Regions from separate parts of the Comamonas sp. C11 genome, predicted to be linked through region 3. Evidence: predicted binding sites of a transcription regulator. Region 3 holds the regulator's gene; each other region holds the start of a gene.
The links. The regulator FNR, encoded in region 3, switches genes on or off when oxygen is low (the NO sensors DNR and NnrR bind a similar motif). The targets are predictions, from matches to a motif close to TTGATNNNNATCAA.
Positions count from the first base shown of each region.

Region 1: a site for FNR is predicted at 843-856, ahead of NOX35_RS11885 (MBL fold metallo-hydrolase RNA specificity domain-containing protein). Genes of this name have one in related genera too.
Region 2: a site for FNR is predicted at 1,560-1,573, ahead of NOX35_RS14065 (PAS domain-containing methyl-accepting chemotaxis protein). Genes of this name have one in related genera too.
Region 4: a site for FNR is predicted at 837-850, ahead of NOX35_RS12080 (universal stress protein). Genes of this name have one in related genera too.

Region 1 is NZ_CP101743.1:2,593,177-2,595,377, reverse strand. It holds gene NOX35_RS11885 (MBL fold metallo-hydrolase RNA specificity domain-containing protein) at 1-759, opposite strand, end outside; gene NOX35_RS11880 (efflux transporter outer membrane subunit) at 957-2,201, opposite strand, start outside.
Region 2 is NZ_CP101743.1:3,077,017-3,079,217, forward strand. It holds gene NOX35_RS14065 (PAS domain-containing methyl-accepting chemotaxis protein) at 1-1,331, opposite strand, end outside; gene NOX35_RS14070 (MHYT domain-containing protein) at 1,595-2,201, shown strand, end outside.
Region 3 is NZ_CP101743.1:2,339,526-2,341,726, forward strand. It holds gene NOX35_RS10745 (hypothetical protein) at 375-638, shown strand; gene fnr (fumarate/nitrate reduction transcriptional regulator Fnr) at 777-1,499, opposite strand; gene hemN (oxygen-independent coproporphyrinogen III oxidase) at 1,768-2,201, shown strand, end outside.
Region 4 is NZ_CP101743.1:2,643,628-2,645,828, forward strand. It holds gene NOX35_RS12070 (2OG-Fe dioxygenase family protein) at 1-143, shown strand, start outside; gene NOX35_RS12075 (hypothetical protein) at 333-806, shown strand; gene NOX35_RS12080 (universal stress protein) at 963-1,400, shown strand; gene NOX35_RS12085 (bacteriohemerythrin) at 1,467-2,024, opposite strand; gene NOX35_RS12090 (tripartite tricarboxylate transporter substrate binding protein) at 2,122-2,201, opposite strand, start outside.

The sequences.
Region 1 (2,201 bases), 250 kb from region 3:
CACGGCAAATGCCGGGATGACCACATTGCCATGGGGAACCGTGCGCGTGACCACATCGACCAGCTCCTCCAGGGTATCGCCCGTGCTCTTGTGCTGCCGATCGCCATAGGTAGACTCGATGAGCAGCACATCGGCGTCCATGATCGGCGTGGGATCGCGCAGAATCACCCGCCCCGGCTGGCCCAAATCGCCGCTGGCCACCAGCTTGCGCGTGCCGCCATGGCCATCTGCCAGCCACAGCTCCACAATGGCCGAGCCCAGAATATGCCCGGCATCCTGAAAACGTAACGTCACCGCAGGATGGGGTTCGAAGCTCTGTCCATAGGCCCTGGCCTGGACCTGCTCCAGCGTGCTCGCCACATGGGCCAGCGAATACAGAGGAACCGTCAGCTCGCGCTCACGCCCCCGACCTTCACGCCGACGCCGCGCCGCACGCTCGGCATCCATCATCTGGATATGGGCACTGTCCTTGAGCAAGACCTCGAGCAAGTCCTTGGTGGACAGCGTGGCATAGATAGGGCCCTTGAAGCCCTGGGCCACGAGCTTGGGCAGCAGGCCGCTGTGATCGATGTGCGCATGGGTCAGAACGACGAAGTCCAGGCCTGCGGCATCAAAGGCAAAGGCTTGCTGGTTGTGCTCGTCAGCCTCGCGGCCGCCCTGGGCCATGCCGCAGTCGATCAGAAAGCGACAGCCATGCGCCTCGACCAGAAAGCAGGACCCCGTGACCGACTGCGCCGCACCGTGAAAAGTGATGTTCATGAAGCATCCATTGACGATCCACATGGACCGCCAATGAATCTAGCACCACTGGCGCCTGCACCGCCAGTGCCTCAAGTCTTGCCTTGATGCCCATCAAACCGCTGAGCCTGTCCGGGCGCTGCAAATACCGGCTGGCTGAGCAGCAGGCGTCACAAGCCGGCAAACCGGCCGCCATGGCGGACAGCGCAGCTATCGCCTCATCCGCGAGCCGCCTGCGGCTCGCCGCTGCCCCAGCCTCCGCCCAGTGCACGAATCAGGGCCACCGTGGCCGTGTACTGCGCAGTACGCACCTGCAAGGCCTGGCGCCGGTTACGCAGCTCGTTGCGGCGCGCATCCAGCAGCTCCAGCTGGCTCACCAGACCGTTGCGATAGCGCACGTCCGAGAGGTGCGTGGCCCGCTCGGAAGACTGCACGGCCTGCCCCAACACACGGGCCTGGCCCGAGAGCAGGCGCAAGGCACTGAGCTGATCCTCGACCTCCCGGAAGGCCGCGAGCACCTGGCCGCGCTGGGCTGCCACGGCGGCCTCCAGGCGCGCACGGGCGCCCTCTTCCTGCGCAGCGCGCTGGCCGCCGTCGAAGATGGGCAGGGACAGCAAGGCGCCTATGCCCCAGGAGCGCGCAGACCACTTGAACAGATCGCCGAGCTCCGGCGAGGCATAGCCGCCATTGCCCGTGAGCGTGATGGCGGGAAACCACGCGGCCTGTGCCACGCCCACGCGCGCCTGGGCCGCCAGCACCGATGCCTGGGCCGCCGACACATCGGGGCGGCGTGCCAGCACCGTGGCGGGCACGCCTGCCGGAATCACGGGCAGCGTTGCCGCCTGCGGCTGCGAAGCCAGCGCAAAACCGCTGGCCACATCGCCGACCAGCACGGCCAGCGCATGCGTGAGGGCCGCCTGCTGGCGCTCCAGCGCCAGCGTCTCGGCCTCGGTGGCCGAAACCTCGGTCTGCATGCGCGCCACATCCAGCTCGGCAGCATCGCCGGCGCGGTAGCGCTTCTCGATCAGCGTCAGAGTCTCGCGATAGGCCGCCAGGCTCTGCTCGACCAGTTGGCGTTCGGTCTGCAGCGAACGCAGCTGCAGATAGGTCTGGGCCACATCGGCCTGCACCATCAGGCGCGTGCTCTGCAGCAAGGCCTCGCGTGCATTGGCGTCCTCGCGTGCCGCTTCGCTGGCCCGCGACAGCCTGCCGAACAGATCCGCTTCGTAGGAGAAGTTCAAGCCGGCCGTGACCAGGGTTGCGGGCTGCATGCCGTTCGCGGTGTTCACTCCGGCCTGACGGGCGGCACCGCCCCCGGTCGCGATCTGCGGCTGGCGCTGCGCATCGGCCGAGCGCAGCAGTGCCCGCGCTTCGGCCAGACGTGCCGCAGCGGTCTGCACATCGGTGTTGGCTTCACCCGCACGCTCCACCAGAGCGCTTAGTTCGGTGTCGGCAAATACCAG
Region 2 (2,201 bases), 740 kb from region 3:
ACGATATCCCCGATATTGCTCCCCGCATCGCTGACCACCAGAGAGCCCGCCTCGACGGTGGCCGTGCTGGCCTGAATCAGCGCCTTGATCTCCTTGGCGGCATCGGCGCTGCGCTGCGCCAGGGCCCGCACCTCACCGGCAACCACGGCAAACCCCCTGCCATGCTCGCCTGCGCGGGCGGCCTCCACGGCCGCATTCAGCGCCAGCAAGTTGGTTTGAAAGGCAATGCTGTCAATCACGCCGACGATGTCGGCAATGCGGCGGGAGTTGGCCGTAATCGACTCCATGGTGGAGACGATCTGATCCATGGACTGGCCCCCGCGCAAGGCCGCCGCGCTGGCTTCGCTGGCCAGCACACCGGCTTTTTGGGCTGTATCGGCGCTGGACTGAACCCGGGCCGTGATCTGCTCCATGGAGGCCGAGGTCTGGGCCACATTCACCGCCAACTGCTCCGTCTGCCCGTGCAGATAGCTGTTGCCCTGCTCGATCTCGTTACAGGCCTGCTGAACATTGAGCGCCTGCTGATTCACATCGTCCACCAGCCAGCGGAACATGAGACCGATCTGGTTGACCGTGCGCAGCGTGGTGCCGATTTCATCCGTGCGCTGCAGGTATTGCGTCTGCCGGTTGTTGCCGGTGGCCACGTTCAGCGACTGACGCTTGAGCAGCTCCAGCGGCGTGGCGAACTGGCTCTCGAGCAATAGCGTCATCACCATCAGGGCCACCGTCATGAAGGCCGCCATCGACAGGAACTGCATCTGGCTTTGAGCCAGCAGCCAGGCCCCAAGCACCAGAGCGCCCCACAAGGCCAGCGAGTTCAGGCGAATGCGCCGGCGCACCCCCATGTGCCGCCAGATCGACAGCAGCTTCCCCAGCCCCTTCTGGGAGACTATGCCTTTGTGCAGCTCGGGAGCTGAACCGCCCTTGTCGTGCATGGACTCATACAGCTTTTGCGCCGCCTCGACCTCTTTGCGCTCGGGCTGGGTGCGCACCGACATATAGCCCTTGGCCTTGTCATTGCGGATGATGGGAATGGCATTGGCCCGAACCCAGTAGTGGTCCCCGTTCTTGCGCCGGTTCTTGACCAGTGCGCTCCAGGGCTCGCCGCTTTTGAGCGTGGCCCACATGTCGGCAAAAGCGGCCGGGGGCATGTCCGGGTGGCGCACCAGATTGTGCGTCTGCCCGATGATCTCTTGCGGCTCGAAGCCGCTGACCTCCATGAACGCCTGATTGGCATATTTGATGTAGCTCTCCGTGTCCGTGGTGGACATCAGAGTTGCATGCTCATCAAAGCTGTACTCCCGCTGGGTTACCGGTGCGTTCACTCTCATATGTGCCTTCTGTGGTCAATGGCCTGACAAAACGAGATACCGCCCAGATTGAGTGAAGCCGGCACGCCTTGGGCACCCGTGCGATCGCTCCTTGAGCGCTTGCTTGTATCAAGTGCTTACATATTCCTTGACTGGTCTCAATTTTTGAATATAGATCAGATCTGATGTATCTACCTAGCATCTAATCAGATCTGATTCATCAAATCACCTTGATGGCTCTGAATTAATTTGATACAAGTCAATTTACAAATTCTGGATTCTTCTTGTTCGGCAACCAGGAGAGGCTCATGGATGCAATGGTCAGCACCAGCTACAGCATGGAATTGGTTGTACTGTCGTACGCGATTTCAATGATTGGCGCCTTCATTGCGCTGATCTCCGCCAGGCGACTTGAGCCGGAGATTGATGACCGTCAGAGCTATCTGATGAGCCTTGGCAGCACAGGGATTGCCCTGGGCGGCATTGGCGTATGGTCGATGCATTTCATTGCCATGCTTGCGCTGCGCATGGACCTTGGGACCGGCTACTCGGTATGGGAGACAGGCGTGTCGCTCATTGCCGCGGTGGCAATCTCGGCTCTGGCTTTTCATATCGTGGCTCGCAACCCGCGCAGCATTGGTCGTTTGTTGCTGGCCGGATCCATGCTCGGGCTGGGCGCCGTTGTCATGCACTACCTAGGCATGTATGGCATGCGTTTTGGAGGCCACCTGGAGTGGGACTATGAGCGAATCGCCATGTCGGTGCTTATTGCTCTGGTGGCTGCAACTGCGGCGCTGTGGCTGGCATTTCATACCGCACAGACAAGCATGCGCCTGCTTGCAGCAGCGATCATGGCCCTTGCCGTTTGTGCCATGCACTACACGGGCATGA
Region 3 (2,201 bases):
GCGATTTCAACGCATCATCCTCAAGGCCGCTTCCGCGGCCTTTTTTTACGCCTATGGTTGCAGACTTTTCTGGAGCACGGCCGGTCGTGGCGGAGCTCTATGTCTTGGTCGACCGCAGAGTCGGACGGTTGTCTGCAGTGCTCAAAAACCGGCAAAGGATGGCCGGGCGGGTTCAATATCAGGAGCGCATAGCGCTTTATCAAAGCTTATTTCAGATAGATATTGACCTTAAGTCAATACAAAGAATGCACTGGAAGCTCTTTAAATAATAGCGGTTCAGGGTTTCCTATCTGAGTGCATGCCCTTGGTGTGGCAGGGAAGGTCATGGCAATTGTGCAAAATGGGTTCAAACCCACAGGCCAAGGAGAATCGCGATGGATGCTCGACGCTGGATGTGGATTGTCTGGCCGGCTTTTCTGGCTGCGGCAATCATGGAAATGGTGGTATTTGCCTTTGTGGACCCGCTGGACATGCACTGGCTGGGCTCGCCTCTGGAATGGTCGCGCAATGCCATTTACACCCTGGCCTTTTTTGCCTTCTGGGCGGTCGCCGTGGCCAGCGGACTGATGACTGTCATGTTGGGGCGTTCGGCCAGCGATCTGAACCAGGGCATAGTCTCGGAGCCCCTGGTCGAGTAAAGCGCTGCGCACAGGGCCGCAGTTTCGGGGCCGGTGGCGGCCCCGGATGGTGCTTGGTCGCTCTCTGTGCTGGCGGCCTCGGCGGCGGGAAGCTTCTGGCAGGCATTCGCTGCCATCAAAAAAGCCCGCTGTCTTAACTTAGCCCTGGCATTGCTGGCTGTTGACGATGCGCTTGAGCGCATCGGTATCCAGAATGCGCAGATGGCGCTGTCTGACTTCGATGATGCCTTCCTCGGCGAACTTGGAGAAGGTGCGGCTCACGGTCTCCAGCTTGAGTCCCAGATAGCTGCCGATTTCTTCACGCGTCATGCGCAGCACCAACTCCGACTTCGAAAAGCCGCGTGCCGACAGACGCTGCACCAGGTTCAGCACAAAGGCTGCCAGACGCTCTTCGGCGCGCATGCTGCCCAGCAGCAGCATTACGCCATGCTCGCGCACGATTTCGCGGCTCATGACCTTGTGCACATGATTTTGCAGCGCCGTGACTTCGCGCGAGAGCTGCTCGAGCTTGTCGAAAGGCATGATGCAGACTTCGGCATCTTCCAGGGCCACGGCATCGCAGGTGTGGTGGTCGTTGACGATGCCGTCCAGGCCAATGATCTCGCCGGCCATCTGAAAGCCTGTGACCTGGTCGCGTCCATCCTCAGTGGCCACGCTGGTCTTGAAGAAGCCGGTGCGAATGGCGTACAGCGAGGTGAACTCTTCGCCATTGCGAAATAGCAGCCCGCCGCGCTTGACCTTGCGGCGCGTGGCCACAATCTCGTCAATACGCTCCATTTGTTCATCGTCCAGGCCCATGGGCATGCACAGTTCACGCAGATTGCAGTTGGAGCAGGATGCTTTGATGGTCTGAAGATTCATGGGCTTTTAGCAACGGCGCAGACAGACACAGAGTGGAGAGTCGCGCCGGTCGTTGACCTCGTGGTTGAAGATGAGATGGATCAAATTGTCGCAGCACTCGCCTTGATGTCTCTTGATTTTCATCAAGGACAGGGTGATTGCCTTGGGGCACATTGCCCGTATTCGTTCAAAAACATGCGCTTTTGCCTATTTCGGGCATGATTTTCAGGATCTGATTTCCATTGAAATCTGCTCTATACAGAGTGTGGGCGCACCCTAACTCCCAGTTATGACCGCAGTCACGCCTGAGTTGCTGAGCCGCTTTGATATCCCCGGCCCACGCTACACATCATTCCCAACAGCCGACCGTTTTGTTGAGGCTTTTGGTGCAGACGACTATATCCTGGCATTGAAACAGCGCAAGACGCATTCGGGCTCACGTGCCTTGCCCCTGTCCGTTTATGTGCATGTGCCGTTTTGCGAGTCGCTTTGCTATTACTGCGCCTGCAACAAGATCGTGACCAAGCATCATGAGAAGGCTGCCGAGTATCTGGATTATCTGAGCCGTGAACTGGCCATGCATACCGAGCATTGCGGCAAAGGCCAGTTGGTAAGCCAGCTGCATCTGGGAGGCGGCACGCCGACCTTCTTCAGCGATGCCGAGCTGCGGCAGCTGATGCTTCTGATGCGTGAGCATTTCAAGCTCGATCCAGCCGGCGAGTA
Region 4 (2,201 bases), 300 kb from region 3:
TCGACGATGCACGGATGATTCATGAAACCACGCCGATTCAACCCGTCGAGCACGGCGGCGTGCGCGATACGCTGGTGCTGACCTATCGTCGTGGCAGCTTCCAGGGTGCCGAGCTCCAGGAGCAGCAGGGCCAGGCCGCTTGATTGAGACGGACGGCTTTGTTCGGAAAATTTGAGCAAAACTGTAACATTCTCAATACGTCAAAGTGACGGCCTCAAAACTGCATGATGCAGGCTCGTCGCGACGAAGCTTTCGCCTCTTCAAGTCTTCCCTGCATCCAGCAAGCCAGATCAGCTGGCCGACACCACGCCCTGCGGGGCGTGGTTTTCTATATGAATCGCTTTTACGCCCTTGGCATTTCAGTACTGACAGCTCTTGTCACAGTAGCGGCCTGCAAGCCTTCGCAAGACCGTCCTGCGCAGGCGGCCTACACCAAGGAGCCCACGATCTACTTTCGCAATGGTCTCGAGATTACCCTTGGCGATGCCTCGGTGCCGATTCACGGCGTGGAGGAATGTCCTTATGGCCTTGCCGCGCCGGCCGGGACTGTGGTCGAGTTCAATGATGCCAAGTGCATTCGACTGTCGGACGATACAGAGCAGATCGTCGTGATGCTGGACATGCCGGACGGCATCGTCCAGGAGGAATGGACCGTGCGCCGCGATGCGCCAAGCAAACCCCACGAGCCAGCCTTCAAGAATGTCTCCCTGTTGCGCCCGGACGGCTCTCGCATCACGATTACCGACAAGTCCGACAGACTGCTGGACAAATGCTACGAATACCAGGCGGCCCATGTCTGCATCTGAGCCAGACCTTGGTCGGTGTGAACTTCAGGGTTGATTCATGTCAACACGCTGAGGCATGATGAAGGCAGACTCTCGCTATCTCAAGAGCGGCATCTGCCCCGGGCCTCTGGCTTGAGGTCCTTGTCGCCTGCAACCTGAAAGGGGAAACATATGTCCATGTTCAATCACATTCTGGTTCCGGTCGACGGCTCCAAGCCATCCATGCTGGCGGCACGCAAGGCCGCCGAGCTCTCCAAGGTCTTCGGCTGCGCCGTGACGGCGGTGTATGTGGTCGATCCCTATCCTTTTACCGGCGTGGGCGCCGACTTTGCCTATGGCCAGTCACAGTATCTGAGCGCGGCCACCGCCGAGGCCAACACCGCCCTGGATGCGGTCAAGGCCATCATGGATGAGGCAGGCGTGCCCGTGAAGACCCTGGTGGGTGAGGGTCATGCAGTGCATGAAGGCATTGTGCGCACCATGGAAAGCGTGGGCGCAGACCTTGTCGTCATGGGCTCGCAGGGGCGTCGCGGCCTTGAGAAGCTGATGCTGGGCAGCGTCACGCAACGCGTGCTGGGCGCAGTCAAAATCCCGGTTCTTGTTGTGCGCGAGTAAGCGCAAGGCGGCTGCCCACGAAGCAACGGCTCCCCAAGGAGCCGTTTTGCTGGTGAATCAGAGTGCTCAGCGATTGAGCAGCCGGGCCAGCCAGCCCTTTTTCTTGCGCTGCAATTCCAGCTCCTGCAGCACTTCCGTTTTGAGCCGTTCTTTTTCTGCCGCGTGTCCGCTTTCTTTGGACATCATGCGTATATAGACCTTGGCCGAATCCACATAGCCATGGTCTTCGTTGCGGATGTGGTTGAACAGCCAGCGCGAGAGCATGCCGTGCAATTCGGCAGCCACATCCTCGCCCGCATCAAAGCGGGTCTGCATCTCGATCACGCGGCGCGTGAACAGCTCGTGCACTTTTTTGTGCGGCCCGGCGAACATGTAGCCAGCGCTTTCGATCAGGCTTTCCTCGAAGACGAAATGCGAGACGGTGTAGTCGATCATCTCGCCGATGACATCCCCCAGGCCCTCTCGGTCGGGCGAACTTCGCAGCTCGTAGAGCCGGTTGATGTAGTCGACGATGCGGCGGTGCTGCCGGTCGATCTCCGCAATCCCGGTGTCCAGCTCGGGGACCCAGACCAGCAATGCCATTGTGTTCTCCAGAAATTTGAGGATTTCCGAAGAAGTATTCACGAGCTTGTCATATGCCGCTTTGATGCAGATCAGTCCGATCCGCAGCCGGGCGTTGTAGGAGCGCGTGCTGGAATCCGCGCTCCGGCGCCCTTTGGCGTCACTCGATCTTGGCGCCCGAGGACTCGACGACCTGCTTGGACTGCCTGAAGTCGGCCTGGAACATCTTGTCGAAGCTGG